DNA from 2 places in the Sphingomonas sp. KR3-1 genome. Region 2 is predicted to be linked to the other one. Evidence: predicted binding sites of a transcription regulator. Region 2 holds the regulator's gene; the other holds the start of a gene.
What was found. The regulator LexA, encoded in region 2, represses DNA repair genes until DNA is damaged. The targets are predictions, from matches to a motif close to GTTCCNCNCTTGTTCT.

Region 1 (7,302 bases), on a different contig from region 2:
AACGTCTCTCGGCAGCGCCACCGAGCGCCTGAACGCGGTGCCGCTCGTCGGCGGGCAGATCGCGGCGGCGCTCGAAGTGCTGGCACTGCTGCCGGCCGCGCATCGCCAGGATCCGCGGTCTCAGGCAGCGGTGCTGCAAGCCTATGCGCGCGATGCTGGGTTCGCCGATGACGCGCTCGCAGGTACGGCGCTCCACGCGCGCGTCACTGCGCTGGCGAAATGGACGACGGCCCATGACCCGCTCCGCCAGTCCGACCCCGAAGCCATCGTCGAGGCGGCAGCACGGCATCCTCTGGTGGAGAGCGAAGGAGGAATTGGGTTCGAGGCGCCGGCCTTTCAGGAGATGATCCTTTTTATCGAGGAACTGCCCTGGTAGGCTGGCGCCTATCGCTTCAACCGATCGGCCCGGCGCTACCGCGCAAGATAAGCCCGCACTGCGTCGGCGCTGTTGCCGACGGCATCGACCGCTTCCTGCAAGCGCTCCCGGCTGACGCCGAACTTTTCCGTCCAATAGGAAACTTCATATTCCTCGCCCATCGCGACGCGCGAGCTGTCTTGCGGTCCACGTAACGTCTTGTCGTCTGCCATGCTCAAGCTCCTCTTGTCTGATCTTCCAACGTTCCGGATTCTCAAGAGTTTCCCGATGCTTGGCGTGACACGGAACGAACCCGCCTTGAATAGAGTCTAGGGACGATGAAAACGTCCGCTTCTACCGCGCGTCGCGCTCGCCCAAAATCGGATCGGGTAAAGGGGCCGCCGCCGTTCAGGGCGGTACAGCTCGCCCAGCTCGTCGATGCCGTTCCTTCGGGCGACCGCTGGCTGCACGAAATGAAGTATGACGGGTACCGGGCTTTGATCGCGGTCGGCGGAGGCGAGGCGCGCGCCTATACGCGCTCCGGTCTGGACTGGTCGGACCGTTTCTCGGCCATCCTAAAAGAGGTTGCCGGGCTCAAGGTCGATTCCGCTTTGATCGACGGCGAGGCTGTCGTGCTGGACGCGAACGGCAAGTCGAGCTTCCAGGCGCTGCAGGGCGCGCTCAAGGGCGCCCCCGGGACCATCGACTATTTCGCGTTCGACCTGCTCGAGCTGAACGGCGAGGATCTGACCGGACTGCCGCTGCTCGAGCGCAAGGAAATGCTGCGCGCCATCCTGCCGGAGGATAACCCGCACCTGCGCTACTCCGAACATATTCGCGGCAACGGCGAGAAGCTGCTCGCGAGTTTCTGCAGCGCCAATCTCGAAGGCGTCATCTCCAAGCTCGCCACCGCAAAATATGTCGGCTCGCGCAGCGGCACCTGGGTCAAGACCAAGTGCATCAAGCGCCAGGAATTCGTGATCATCGGCTGGACGCCCTCGGACAAGTCGCGGACCTTCCGCTCGCTGATCCTGGGTATCCATGAGGATGGCGCGCTGCGCTATGCCGGCAAGGTCGGGACGGGGTTCAACACCGCCGAGCTGCTGCGCCTGATGGAGATCATGGCGCCGATCGAGCAGAAGGAGCCGACGGTGAAGGCGCCGCGCGCCGAGGTGCGCGGCGCACATTGGTTGAAGCCTAAATTGGTCGCCGAGATCGCCTATACCGAGATGACCAACGAGGGCACCCTCCGGCACCCGAGCTATCTGGGCCTGCGCGAGGACAAGAAGCCCGAAGCGGTCGTGCTCGAGGTCGAGGCGTCCGTCGAATCGGCTGCTGTGCCGGCAGCGTCCAGCGTCAAGATCAGCAACCGCGACCGCGTGATCTTCCCGGAATCGAGCATCACCAAGGGCGCGCTCGCCGATTATTATGCCGCGGTGGCGCCGATCATGCTGCCTTGGGTAGCGAGCCGGCCGATCAGTCTGGTGCGCTGTCCGCAGGGTCGCGCCAAGAAGTGCTTTTTCCAGAAGCACGATGCCGGCAGCTTCGGCGACACGGTCAAGCATGTCGGCATCCTCGAGAAGGACGGGCACGAGGAGCCCTATCTGTTTGTCGACACGGCCGACGGTCTGCTGACCTGCGTCCAGATGGGGACGATCGAATTCCATGGCTGGGGTGCCAGGATCGAGGATGTCGAGAAGGCCGACCGGCTGGTCTTTGATCTCGACCCCGACGAGGGGCTGGACTTCGAGGCGGTGCGCAAGGCCGCCTTCCATTTCCGCGACATCCTGAAGTCGATCGGGCTCGAGACCTTCCCGATGGCGACGGGGGGCAAGGGCATCCACGTCATCGCGCCACTCGTGCCCAAGGCGGAATGGCCGGAGGTGAAGGACTTCGCGCATCGCCTGGCGCAGGCGGTGGCGCAGAGCGATCCCGAGAACTTCACCGCTGCGTTGCCGAAGGTCCAGCGCAAGGGCCGCATCTTCGTCGACTATCTGCGCAACCAGCGCGGGGCCACGGCAGTGATGCCCTATGCCGTTCGCGCGCGGCCCGAGGCGCCGGTGGCCGCGCCGATTACCTGGAAGGAAATGGAGACGATCGACAAGCCGTCGCATTTTCATATCGGCGACGCTGCGGAGTTGGTGAAAAGGGCTGCATCCAAGGCGCTGTCCGGATGGGGACGCGCGGATCAAGTGCTGCCCGACCTGTAAAGGTCAGGAAGACCAGCATACCACTCGGCATAGGGGGTGTTGCGCGCCATGCGGCGGTTATAGTCCTCGGAGCCATCGTTCCACCACACTGGCCCGCGTTCGCCGAGCGCGCGCTTTGCTCGATCGACTGCAGCACGCGCACGGTTCTCGGCATCAGCGTCGGCAGCGCGGCGAGCCATTCCGACCGCCCGGCGCGCCGTCATCAGCTCGTGAACCAGTTTTTCCCGCTCGTGGGCGGGAAGGGATGGGTCCGACATGCGCCAGAGCCGCCCGCGGACGACGAAATAGCGCCCATCTGGCGTAACGGGATTTTTCCCTGCGAAGGGCATGTGTTCAACGATCCCCAACCTTCGCCGCGGCGACCTCGCGTGCGGCACTGCAGACTGCCAGCCATCGGGCGCGGTCGGCCTGCGCATCGGGCAGCGCGCGATGGGCGGGCGCTTCGCCCGACGCGCCATTTTCGCTCCGCGTCAGGATCGCTTCGATCGCCGCTGCGACATCTTCGTTCGCCAGCGTCGGCGCCAAAATCGACAAAGCGCATTCGCGCAGTGCCTCGGCGGTGCGGCGCAGCCTCAGGCTACGGCGCGGATAGCCGGCGGCGCGCAGCAGGGCGCTGAGCCACTTGCCATCCCAGGACGGCGCGCTCGCCAGCAGATCGTGTCCCGTAAGTTGATCGATCATGCGCTGGGCGACGAGATCGTGCGGCGTGCCATGCAGGGCGAGCGTCTCGCGCGTGATCCCGTGAACTGCTTGGGCTTCCTCGTCCCAATCGATCCAGGCGGGCGCCGGACGGATCAGATGGGTCTCCGAACGCCCGTCGGCGAATATCCAGGCGACCTCGATCGGATAGCTATGCTTGCCGAGCGACGAGGCTTCGAAGTCGAGAAAGACCAGCATGGGAGCGGAACGACTGCGGCACGACATGGCTGCATATGCGAAGGGCCGCCCCTTTCGAGACGGCCCTTCCATTGTCATCCGAACGCGGACAGCTCAGCCGAGCCGGACCCCCGCGGTGGAGGTCATGCTCGAAGATCCTGCCGCGCGCGGCATGTGACAATGAGACATCTGACCACCTCCTTTCCGTTGTTGAACGATCAACTTGATGTGGGAGGCCGGATCGGATTTTCAATCGGTCAAGGCATTGGAGAGGCAGGAATTTCGGCGATCCCTCCTGATCGGATCGCCTCGACTTCAAGCGCCCTCGGCCGGAATCGCAGTCCGGCTTGGCGGCGGCTCCTCGCCGAACACGCTGCGCCCGCCATAGCCGTGCGAATTGTGGCGTTCCTCGGCGATCAATGCTTCTACCGACGGACCGGTCGCGCTGGCTTCCAGCCGGCGCGCCTGGGCATCGAGCCGCCGGATCGCGTCGAGTTCCTCGCTGTGGCCGAGCCTGGCCTTGCGGACCGCGGTCTTCATCACCGAGATCGTATAGTCGTAGACCTTGATCGGCACGGGATAGGGATGCCGGTCCTTGCCGCCATGCGCGAGCGAGAAGCGCGCCGGATCGCTGAACCGGCAGGGCGCGCCGTGCACGACCTCCGCGACCATCGCCAGCGCGCGCACCGTCCGGGCGCCGACGCCCGGCACGAGCAGCAGGTCGGCGAAATCCTTTGGCCCTTGCTCGGCGGCCGCGGCAAGCGCGCCGTGCAATCGGCGGCCGATGATATTCTCGGGGCGGACGTCGTGGTGATCGGGCAGCACGAGATGCGGCAGCAACGCCTGGGCATCGGGCGGGGCGGGCGCCTCGAAGCGCGCGAGCTCGCGGGCGATGCCGTCGGGACCGATCGAGCCGAGCAGCTCGAGCTGTCCCTGCCGCGATGCTTCGGCCCGCCGGTCGGCGAGATTGACGATGACGCCCTGGTCGCGCCCGTCGATCGCGGCGTGCGGCGCGTCGACGAAGCTCTCCAGCCCCTCGCTCAGCCAATGATAACGCCGTGCCTGGCGGCGATCGCCGTTCATCCCCTGCTGAACGATGACCCAGCGGCCGTCGTCGGTGACGATGAAGCCGTGGAGATACAGTTCGAAGCCGTCCTGGACGGCGGCGCTGTCGACCTTGGCGACGAGGCGGCTGGCATGGCCTAGAGCCGCGCCGTCGAGCCCGGTGCGCGCGCCGACGGCGAGCAGTTCGGCGGGCGTTGCCCTGCTATGCTTGCCGCGTCCGCCGCAGACATGGATGCCGAGTTCCTGCGCGCGGGGCGCCAGGCCACGCTTGAGCGACCCGAGCACGCTCGTCGTGATGCCGGACGAGTGCCAGTCCATGCCCATCACCGCGCCGAAACACTGGAACCAGAAGGGATGGGCGAGCCGGCGCAGCAATTCGTCGCGGCCATATTCGAGGACGATCGCCTCGACGAGGATCGTGCCGAGCTTGGTCATGCGCTCGCCGAGCCAGGCCGGCACGCGGCCCCCATGGAGGGGCAGGTCGGCGCTGCCGCCCCGGCGGCTCATGCGGCAAGCATCCCGCGACGCTCAACCCGCGGCAAGGCAATGATCTTAGAGGGCGGATGCGCGTTCATGGCAATGGACATAGTAGATCGGGAACAGATTGTGAACAACGGGTCGAGCCAAGAAGGGGATGACGAGGCAATGGAGATCATCCGGTTGCCGCAAGGCGAGGCGGCTCCGGTCGACAGCGACTGCATCAGTGTCGACACGGTCGAGGGTGGATTCCGGTTGACCGGTTCGCTGCTCACCTCCGAGGAGAGCCATGCGATCGTCGATGGCGACGTCTATGCCGATGAAGATGCCGCCGAGGCTGCCGGCGTGTCCTGGGCTGCCGGCTGCGGCGTAGCGACATTGTATGTCGCGCGAAATTCGCCCGGGCCCGCGTGAAGCGCTGCCTCTTCGTGTCGAGCCGGAGGCGTCTCCGTGGCGTGGCGTTGCTTCGCCCCGACGCAACAGGCGCATTGCGAGGTGGCCCGGGGCCGGGTTTGCGCTGCCAGCGTGCGGCGTTCCTTGCGATTCATCATGCCGGTCCCGAGAAGGAAGTGAGAGCCGCGTCAGCCTGGCGTGGTAATCCGGTCAGGCAGGCGTTCGGCCAGGCTTGCGATCGCCGCACCGGTCAGGCGGGGTGTCGCCACGCCATCGATCAGAAGCGGACGCTCCGGCGTCAGGATCGCTTCGGCGCGGTGGGCCGGATCGAGCTCCAGCCATGCAGCGACGGCGCCCTCGAGGCTCGTCACTTCTGCCAGGTCGCTATCGCCGCGCGGTACATTCTCCAGCGCTGCGCTCATATGCCATTCGATGTCGGGCGACAGGGAGCCGTCGCCCCAGCTGGCCTCGGTCATGTCAGCGCCGCCCGCGCAGCGTGTTCAACAGCGCGATCGCAGCGATGCCGACAAACGCCGCGCTGGTCCAGGGGCGCGCCTTGGCGAAGCTCTTCGCCTTCTCGGTCAGTGGCGCGTCGCCGGAAAAATGCTCGCGAAAGGCATCGGTGAGCGCGGTCTTTCCATTGCTTGCCTGCGCGGCGACTACAGGCTCTGTCGTATCGGTCATGAAGATCTCCCGAGGCGAAGGCCTCGCAACCGTCCAACGCCCGGCGTGCCGACGCGGTCCACCGACCGCCGAAAATGAGGGCGATGGACGCAATCGACGAATGCGAGGCTGTTCACGCTGCCGAGCGGGGCCGGCGTTTCCAGTCGCGAGCCCTCCGGAACTTCGGGCGACGGCAGCACGTTGCGCTCTCGAACCGATCAACGGCGACAGGAGGAGAGACAATGGGAAAAGGTATCCTGCTTTGGCTATTGGGCATTCCGTTGCCCATCATCCTCCTTCTCCTCCTGTTCTGGCATTGATCATGGCAACCCATCCCCATCACATCGATCCCGTCCTCTACCCGGCAGGCGTGCCGGAGACCGGCGGGGGCTCGGCGCTTTCCTGGTCGGCCATCGTTGCCGGCACCGTCGGCGCGATCGCACTGACGCTTACGCTGCTCGCACTCGGCGCGGCACTCGGGTTCGCGTCGATTTCGCCCTGGCCCGGCGTGGGTGCGCGGCCCGCCACCTTCACGATTGGCGCGGGCGTCTGGCTGATCGTGACCCAGTGGCTGTCGGCCGGCCTGGGCGGCTATCTCGCCGGACGGTTGCGCGTCCGCTGGCCCGGCCTCCACACCGACGAAGTGCTTTTCCGTGACACCGCCCATGGTTTCCTGACCTGGGCAACGGCGACGGTCGTCATGACCGGTATCGCCGTTGTGACGGCCTCGCTTGCGAATATCGGCAGTGCGCCGGTCGACGCCTCGGTGACCCGGGACACGATAGACGCGGCGCGCAAGGTCGCGGTCGCCTTTGCGGGCTTCTCGGCCCTTTCGCTTGCGGTCGGCGCCTTTGTCGGCAGCGTGGGCGGTGCGGTCGGCGGCCGGCTGCGCGACCTGCACCCCTGAGGTTCGGTGTCGCCGCCATGGCGGCGACACCCCCTTGCACCGGCTACTTGAAGGCCTGGCTCCAAGGCGGACGTCGCATCGCAGAGGCCGTTTGGACGCCGGTTCTCCCGCCCGTCGCGCTTCGACGAGCCGGTAGCGCCTTCTATCGGAAATCCCGTGTCCTGACCTTGATACCTTCGGTCGGCTGGCCTGGGATGATCCCGGAGCCAAGCCTGAGATCGGGGATGTAGATGTCGCGCGGCGGCTTGCCCAAGGGGCGCTCCGCAGGGTCGCGCGGATCCGGCCCCATGCCGTGCTTGACGACATCGGCGCGGCTGACGCGGTAGACATCGGCGATATCGTCGCGGGCGCCCACG
Region 2 (7,302 bases):
CATCGCCGGGATCATGGCCGCCAAACGCACCGCCGAGCTGATCCCGCTCTGCCACCCGCTGCCGCTCACCAAGGTCGCGGTCGACCTGATCCCCGACGAGACGGGCATCACCGTCACTGCCACTGCCGCGACCGAGGCGCAGACCGGCGTCGAGATGGAAGCGCTCACCGCCGTCTCCACCGCGCTGCTCACCCTCTACGACATGGCCAAGGCGCTCGATAAGGCGATGGTGATCGGCGAGATTCGCCTGCTCTCCAAGAAGGGCGGCAAATCGGGCGACTGGGTGGCCTGACGCCCTCTTCCCGTCATCCCCGCGCGGGCGGGGATCCACAGCCAAGCGCGGCACGGTAGAGAAACCCTGGGTCCCGGCTTTCGCCGGGGTGACGAACAGGGATGGACAGCCGCACCAAATCATAATAGTTAGTTCACAACCTAACTATTCGAGCCCCGCCATGACCCTTCAGCTCTTCGGCCACCCCTTCTCGTCCTACACCTGGAAGGCGCTGATCGCGCTCTACGAGAACGGCACCGACTTCGCGTTCCGCAATCTCGAGGACCCTGGGGCCAGTGCCGAGCTGGAAGCGCGCTGGCCGCTCAAGCTCTTCCCCGTCCTGGTCGAGGGCGAGCGGACGGTGCTCGAGGCGACGGCGATCGTCGAATATCTCGACGTCCACCATCCCGGCCCGGTGCCGATGATCCCCGCCGACCCCGACCTCGCGGTGCAGGCGCGGATGCTCGACCGGGTGTTCGACAACTATGTCATGGGCATGATGCAGCGGCCCGTGCTCAACGCGCTGCTGCCCGAGGAGCGGCGCGACCCGGTCGGTCTCGAGGAGGCCATGGCGAAGCTCGACAAGGTCTATGCCTGGCTCGATGCCTATCTCGCCGGGCGCAGCTGGGCGGTGGGCGACCGCTTCACGCTCGCCGATTGCGCCGCCGGGCCCTCGCTCTTCTACGCCGATTGGGTGCGCCCCATTCCCGAGGACCTGGCCCATCTCCGCGCCTATCGCGCCCGTCTGCTCGCGCGTCCCTCGATCGCGCGCTGCGTCGAGGAAGCGCGGCCCTATCGCGGCTATTTCCCCCTCGGCGCGCCGGACCGCGACTGATCGTTCCGGGGCGCATTAGGGATTCCGCAACCCTCAGAATTAACCCCGCCTTCACGCCGCGCCGCCACTATCACCCCGGGCGTCTGGGCGAGAAATTTCAGTTATGCGACAAGGGCTTGCGTCCTCCACCATTTTCAGTCTCGGGGCCGAGCCGCCGGCGATGCTGGCGGCCGCCGATCCGTCCGAGCATGCCAGCCTGGATTCGGCCTTCCTCGCCGATGAGAGCGGCCGCCTGCCCTGCACGATCCGCAAGCTGAGCGCCGCCGGCGCGACGCTCCAGATCGAGGACGACGTCGCGGAAGGCGACCTGCTCAACCTCGAGCTCGCCAACGGCCAGTCGCTGCCCGGTCGAGTCTCCTGGACCGACGAAGGCGCCGCCGGCTTCCTCTTCGCCGAGCCGATCGACGTGATCAGCACGCTCGCGCGCAACCTCGCCGCCCTTCCCGCCGAGCGCCGCAACGTGCCGCGCGTCGAGCTGCACCAGACGATCTGCGTGCGCCGCGGCAACCAGGTGGAATTCACCCGCAGCCGCAACCTCTCGCAGGGCGGCTGCGGCTTCGAGACCGACATCGCGCTCCAGCTCGGCGATGTCGTCCAGATCAATTTCGATGGGCTGCGCCCACTCGATGGCGTGGTCCGCTGGTCGCAGGGCAATCTCGCCGGCGTCGCCTTCTACGAGGACATTCCCTGGCAGATGCTGATGCCGTGGCTCCGCCAGGTGCAGAAGACCCCGCCGCACCACACGCGCATGGCGGTGATGCACGAGCCGACCGGCCTGATCCCGGACAAGCAGGCGATCCGCCTCGATGCGCCGGCGCGGGTGCGCGAGGGCGTGCGCTGGTGGAACGTCAAGCTGCGCGCGATCACCCCGCATCTGGTCGAGTTCGAGACCAACGCGCCCTTCGCCGCCGGCACCCAGCTGTGGATCTCGCTCCCGCATATCGGCGGCGGCCCGGCCTCGGTGATCGAGCGCGACGACCGCAACCATTATCTTTGCGAGTTCCGCCTGCCGCTCAAGGCCGGCGATATCGGGCGGATGACCAACCCGAACTGAGGCTGGCGCAGGTCCGCGCGCTATCCTAGGCCGGGCGGATGACCGCCCTCCTCCCCGTCGCCGAAGCCCAGGCCCGCCTGCTCGCGCTGGCCGAACCGGTAGCGGAGGAGAGCTGCCCGCCCGCCGAGGCCGCGGGCCGCTGGGCGGCGCGGGATATCCTCGCGCTGCGCACCCAGCCCGCGTCCGACCTCTCCTCGATGGACGGCTATGCGATCCGCTTCGCCGATCTGCCCGGGCCCTGGCAGGTAATCGGCGAAAGCGCCGCCGGGCGCGGGTTCGCCGGCGAAGTCGCCCCGGGCCAGGCGATCCGCATCTTCACCGGCGCCCCGCTCCCGCCAGGCGCCGACACCGTGCTGGTGCAGGAGGAAGCTGCACGCGACGGTGCTGCCCTCACGCTAGCCGGCGAAGGCCCGCTCGGGCTCGGCAGCAGCGTCCGCCCGCGCGGGCTCGATTTCTCCGAAGGCGAGGTCCTGATCCGGGCCGGCGAGCGGATCACCCCCGCCCGGCTCGCGCTCGCCGCGATCGCCGGCCATGCCGCCCTGCCCGTCCGCCGCAAGGTCCGCGTGGCGCTGCTCTCCACCGGCGACGAGCTGGTGCCACCCGGCACGCCGCTCGGCCCCGACCAGATCCCCGAGACCAACCGCCTGCTGCTCGCCGCGCTGCTCGCCGACCTGCCGGTCGCGCTGATCGATCTCGGCATCCTGCCCGATGATCGCGCCGCGCTCGCGGCGGCGTTCCGGGCGCTGGACTGCGACCTGCTCGTCACCAGCGGCGGAGCTTCGGTCGGCGATCACGATCTCGTCCGCCCGGCGCTCGAGGCCGCGGGCGCCGCGATCGACTTCTGGAAGGTCGCGGTGCGGCCCGGCAAGCCGATGATGGCGGGCCGGCTCGGCGATGCCGTGGTGCTCGGCCTGCCCGGCAATCCGGTCTCGGCCTTCGTCACCGCCACATTGTTCGCGCGCCCGCTGGTCGCGCACCTCGCCGGCGCCGCCGATCCGCTGCCAAAGACGCGCAACGTGCCGCTCGGCGAACCGCTCCCCGCCACCGGCGCGCGCGCCGACTATCTCCGTGCCGTGCTGGTCGATGGGCGGGCGCATGTCGCACCGATCCAGGACTCGTCGATGCTGCGCACATTGGCGCAGGCGACCTGCCTGATCGTCCGTCCTGCGGGCGCTCCGGAGGCGAAAACCGGCGACTCGGCAGAAATCCTCGACATCGCTTGACAAGCGCGCGGAACATTGCATAAACGTTCCCAGTCTGTTCCAGACCGGGAGAAACGGGATGCTCACGCGCAAGCAGCACGAGCTCATCTGCTTTATTGCCGATCGGCTTGCCGAGACTGGCGTGTCGCCTTCGTTCGAGGAAATGAAGGAAGCCCTCGATCTCAAGTCGAAGTCGGGCGTGCACCGGCTGATCTCGGCGCTGGAAGAGCGCGAGTTCATTCGCCGCCTGCCCAACCGTGCCCGCGCGCTCGAAGTGCTGCGCATGCCGGAACGCGGCGAGACCGCGAAGAAGCCGGCCAAGGCGGCTCCCGCACCCGTGGGTGCGTCAAAGGAGTCAACGAATCTGCCGGCGCCGGCCAATGACGTGATCGAGATTCCGCTGCACGGCCGCATCGCCGCCGGCACCCCGATCGAGGCGCTGCAAGATTCGGCGATGCTCCCCGTCCCCGCCGCCCTGCTCGGTGCGGGCGAGCATTATGCGCTCGAGGTTGCCGGCGATTCGATGGTCGAGGCCGGCATTCTCGACGGCGACTACGCCCTGATCCGCCGCACCGAGACGGCGCGGGACGGCGAGATCGTCGTTGCGCTGATCGACGAGAATGAGGCGACGCTGAAGTATTTCCGCAAGGAAGGCGCGATGATCCGGCTCGACCCGGCGAACCGCGACTACAATCCCCAGCGCTACCGCCCCGACCAGGTTCGCGTGCAAGGCCGCCTCGCCGGGCTGCTACGCAAATATTGAGCCTCAGGCCAGGAACTCGCTCCAGCTGACCTTGCCGTCACCGTTGCGATCGAGTTCCTGGAAGGGCGCGACATCGGGCTGCACGCCCTTGAACAGGAAGCTGCTCCAACCGGCGGCATATTCCCTGGGCGTCAACCTGCCATCGTGATCGGCATCGAGCAGCGCGAAGCCGGCATGCAGCACGCGGAGCCGGCGCGCGGCATATTCGCCCAGGCTGATCTTGCCGTCGCGATTGCTGTCCGTGTCGGCGAAGCTGAAGTCCGCAGCCGCAACGGCAAAAGGCCGGATGCCGCGGACCTCGGGTGCCGAGGCGCGGCGCAGCGGCAGCGCCATCGTGCGATGCGCGCCGCAATGCAGCACCGGCTGCGGCCCGGTGCCATATTCGTCCGGCGTGAGGATCCCGTCGTGATTGCGGTCGACTGCCGCGAAGCCCGGCCGGAAATCGGGCGCTGCCGTCACCACCGAGGGCATTGCCAGCCCGAGTGCGCCGATCATCGCGGCAGCCGCAACCAGGCGCAGCCAGAGCCGCGGCGCCGGCGTGGGCGCAGGCGGCGCGCCGGCGATCCGCCCTTCGACGAAACCGCGCACCACGTCGCTCGCGGTCCGCCCCTCGGCCTGGCACTGCGCCATGAAGGCCCGCTTCACCGCATGCGGCAGCCGCACCTCGATCGTGTCGCTCTTCTTCGGGGCTCGCATCATGGCGAAAGAAAACCGCCACCCCGCGCCGAAGGCCAGCGATTTCGTGTCCGGACATGCGGATCGGGTTGTTCCGGTTGATAGGGCGGCTGCACCTTGGGCGGGTCGCGCCATGGATGGTGCCCCGGCCCGCGGACGGTGGTGACGCGCGCGCCGGCAAAGGCGATCGCCACCCCGCCCGTCTTCGCCAGCGCCGGCTTGTCGAGCTTGAGCCAGCGCGGCGAACAGCCCGCCGGCAGGCGCCGGTCGCTTATCATCACGTCGACGCTGCGGCACAGCGCAGTGAACTCGGCCCAGGGCAGCGGATAGCCGCTGCGCGTCGCCGCCACCCGCCAGACGCGGTCGCCAGCGCGGTGCTCGATCAGGCAAAGGTCGGCGCTGCACCGCGCCCCAGGCTCTTCGTCCAGCGCAGCAAGATCCTCCTCGGTGCCCGCGCTCTCGGCCAGCATGTCGCGGGTATAGTCCCCCGCCCGGTCGCGGAGCAGCGCGAAGCCGCCCTCAGGCATGCGGATCGCGAGGTGACGGCCATCGCCGGTGACGATCAGGTCGGGCGCCGGGGTCAGCAGCGCCCAGGCCATGCCGATCGCGAGCGGCACGCCGCCTGCCCAGCGCGCGCCGGTCCGCCACAGCGCGAGCCACAATCCGCCGACGACCATCAGCGCATAGGCGCCGCCCGGCATCCCCGGCAACGCCGCGACGGAACCGGGCGCCCCGGCGGTAGTCCGCGCCAGCCAGAGCAGCAGGTGGAGCGCCTGGTCGGTCAGCCACCAGAACGGCCCGCCCAGCCCGACCAGGTCGAACAGCAGCGCCAGCGCCTCGAGCGGCATGATCACGAAGGTCGTCAGCGGGATCGCGACGATATTGGCGAGCGCGCCGTAAATGCCGGACTGGTGGAAGTGATAGAGCGCGATCGGTGCCAGCGCCGCCTCGACCAGCACGCCGGTGAGCAGCAAAGAGCCCAGTTCGCGCGCCAGCTTGGCGGGCAAGCCCTCGTCGCGCTTGCCGAACCAGCGCTTGATCCGCGGGCTCTCATGCACCGCGACGATTGCCGTCACCGCGGCGAAGCTCAGCTGGAAGCTCGGGCCGGCCAGCGCCTCGGGCCAGCACAGCAGCACGATCACCGCACCCGCAGCGACCAGCCGCAGGGTGATCGCCTCGCGCCCCAGGCTCAGCGCGAGCAGCACCATCAGCGCGGCGACGCAGGAGCGGATCGTCGGCACCTCGGCGCCGGTAAGCCAGGTATAGCCGATCGCCGCCAGCGCACCCGCGCCCGCCGCGACCAGCGGCAACCGCCAGCGCAGCGCCAGCGTGGGGCTCAGCGCGAGCAGCTTGAGCACGAGCAGCATCGCCGCGGCAGTCACCGCGGTGACGTGCAGGCCGCTCACCGAGAGCAAATGCGCGAGGCCCGAACGCTGCATCGCCTGGACATCGTCATTGGTGATCGCACCCTGGTCGCCGGTTGCGAGCGCAGAGGCGATGCCGCCGGCGCTGCCTTCGAGTCGCGACTGGATATGCGCGGAGAGCGACGCGCGCAGGTCCGCGCCCGCCGCTTCCGCCGGCTTCATCACGGTCACCGGCGCGAAGCCCTTGCCCGTCGCGCCCAGCCCGGCGAACCAGGCGGCGCGGGCAAAGTCGTATCCGCCCGGCACCGCAGGCTCGGCCGGCGGCATCAGTCGCGCCCGCAACGCCAGAACGGCTCCCTTCGCAACACCCACCGGCACGTCCTTGGTGGCAAGATTGACGCGTATCCGCGGCGGCAGGTCGCTGCGCCCTGGCAGGAGCGTGACCCGCACCAGGTCGCGCGCCGGCAGCGGCTCGACTCGCACCACCCTGCCGGTCATCGCCACCACCGCCGGGCGCGCCAGTACCGGCGCCGCGACTCGCTCGGCGCGCCACCAGATCAGCGCACAGCCCAGTGCCAGCGCCAGCCCGCCGAGCAGCAGCGACCGCCCCAACCGCCCCGGCAGCGCGAGCCCGAGCAGCGCCACCGCGGCGGCGGCGAGCAGGAAGCCGGTCCAGCGCGCGGCATCGGGCAGCAGGAACCAGCCCGCGATCCCGCCGCCCAGCGCGACGGGCAGCCATAAGGGGAGCTGCGCGCGCTCGGCCTCGAGCCAGTGCTCGATCGCCGCCGCACACTGGCGAAAGGCCGCCCCTGCCCCCATTTGAAGGGAGGCAGACCCCGTGCTAGGGGCGCCCTCGGCGGCTGAATGGGCCATCGGAAACACAGTCTGGGAGCAAGCTCGGTTGGGCGCAACATCTGATACGGGTGCGAAACAGGTCGTCACGCGGTTCGCACCGTCCCCCACCGGGTTCCTGCACATCGGCGGCGCACGCACCGCGTTGTTCAACCTGCTCTATGCCCACCACCATTGCGGCAAGTTCCTGCTGCGCATCGAGGATACCGATCGCGCCCGCTCGACCGAGCCGGCGATCGCGGCGATCCTCGACGGCATGCGCTGGCTGGGCCTCGACTGGGACGGC

Region 1: the regulator LexA is predicted to act here: its motif matches at 3,469-3,484, upstream of ABLE38_RS14465 (transcriptional regulator).

Annotation. Positions count from the first base shown of each region.
Region 1 covers NZ_JBDZDQ010000002.1:568,180-575,481, forward strand. Annotated here, with positions in the region: gene ABLE38_RS14445 (hypothetical protein) at 1-376, shown strand, start outside; gene ABLE38_RS14450 (DUF3606 domain-containing protein) at 412-588, opposite strand; gene ligD (DNA ligase D) at 694-2,565, shown strand; gene ABLE38_RS14460 (hypothetical protein) at 2,544-2,894, opposite strand; gene ABLE38_RS14465 (transcriptional regulator) at 2,899-3,462, opposite strand; gene ABLE38_RS14470 (DUF763 domain-containing protein) at 3,757-5,013, opposite strand; gene ABLE38_RS14475 (hypothetical protein) at 5,086-5,397, shown strand; gene ABLE38_RS14480 (hypothetical protein) at 5,565-5,852, opposite strand; gene ABLE38_RS14485 (hypothetical protein) at 5,854-6,060, opposite strand; gene ABLE38_RS14490 (hypothetical protein) at 6,362-6,946, shown strand; partial or broken gene ABLE38_RS14495 (error-prone DNA polymerase) at 7,089-7,302, opposite strand, start outside.
Region 2 covers NZ_JBDZDQ010000001.1:50,527-57,828, forward strand. Annotated here, with positions in the region: gene moaC (cyclic pyranopterin monophosphate synthase MoaC) at 1-292, shown strand, start outside; gene ABLE38_RS00275 (glutathione S-transferase family protein) at 453-1,106, shown strand; gene ABLE38_RS00280 (PilZ domain-containing protein) at 1,267-2,160, shown strand; gene glp (gephyrin-like molybdotransferase Glp) at 2,199-3,383, shown strand; gene lexA (transcriptional repressor LexA) at 3,442-4,125, shown strand; gene ABLE38_RS00295 (EF-hand domain-containing protein) at 4,129-4,824, opposite strand; gene ABLE38_RS00300 (ComEC/Rec2 family competence protein) at 4,821-6,983, opposite strand; gene gltX (glutamate--tRNA ligase) at 7,066-7,302, shown strand, end outside.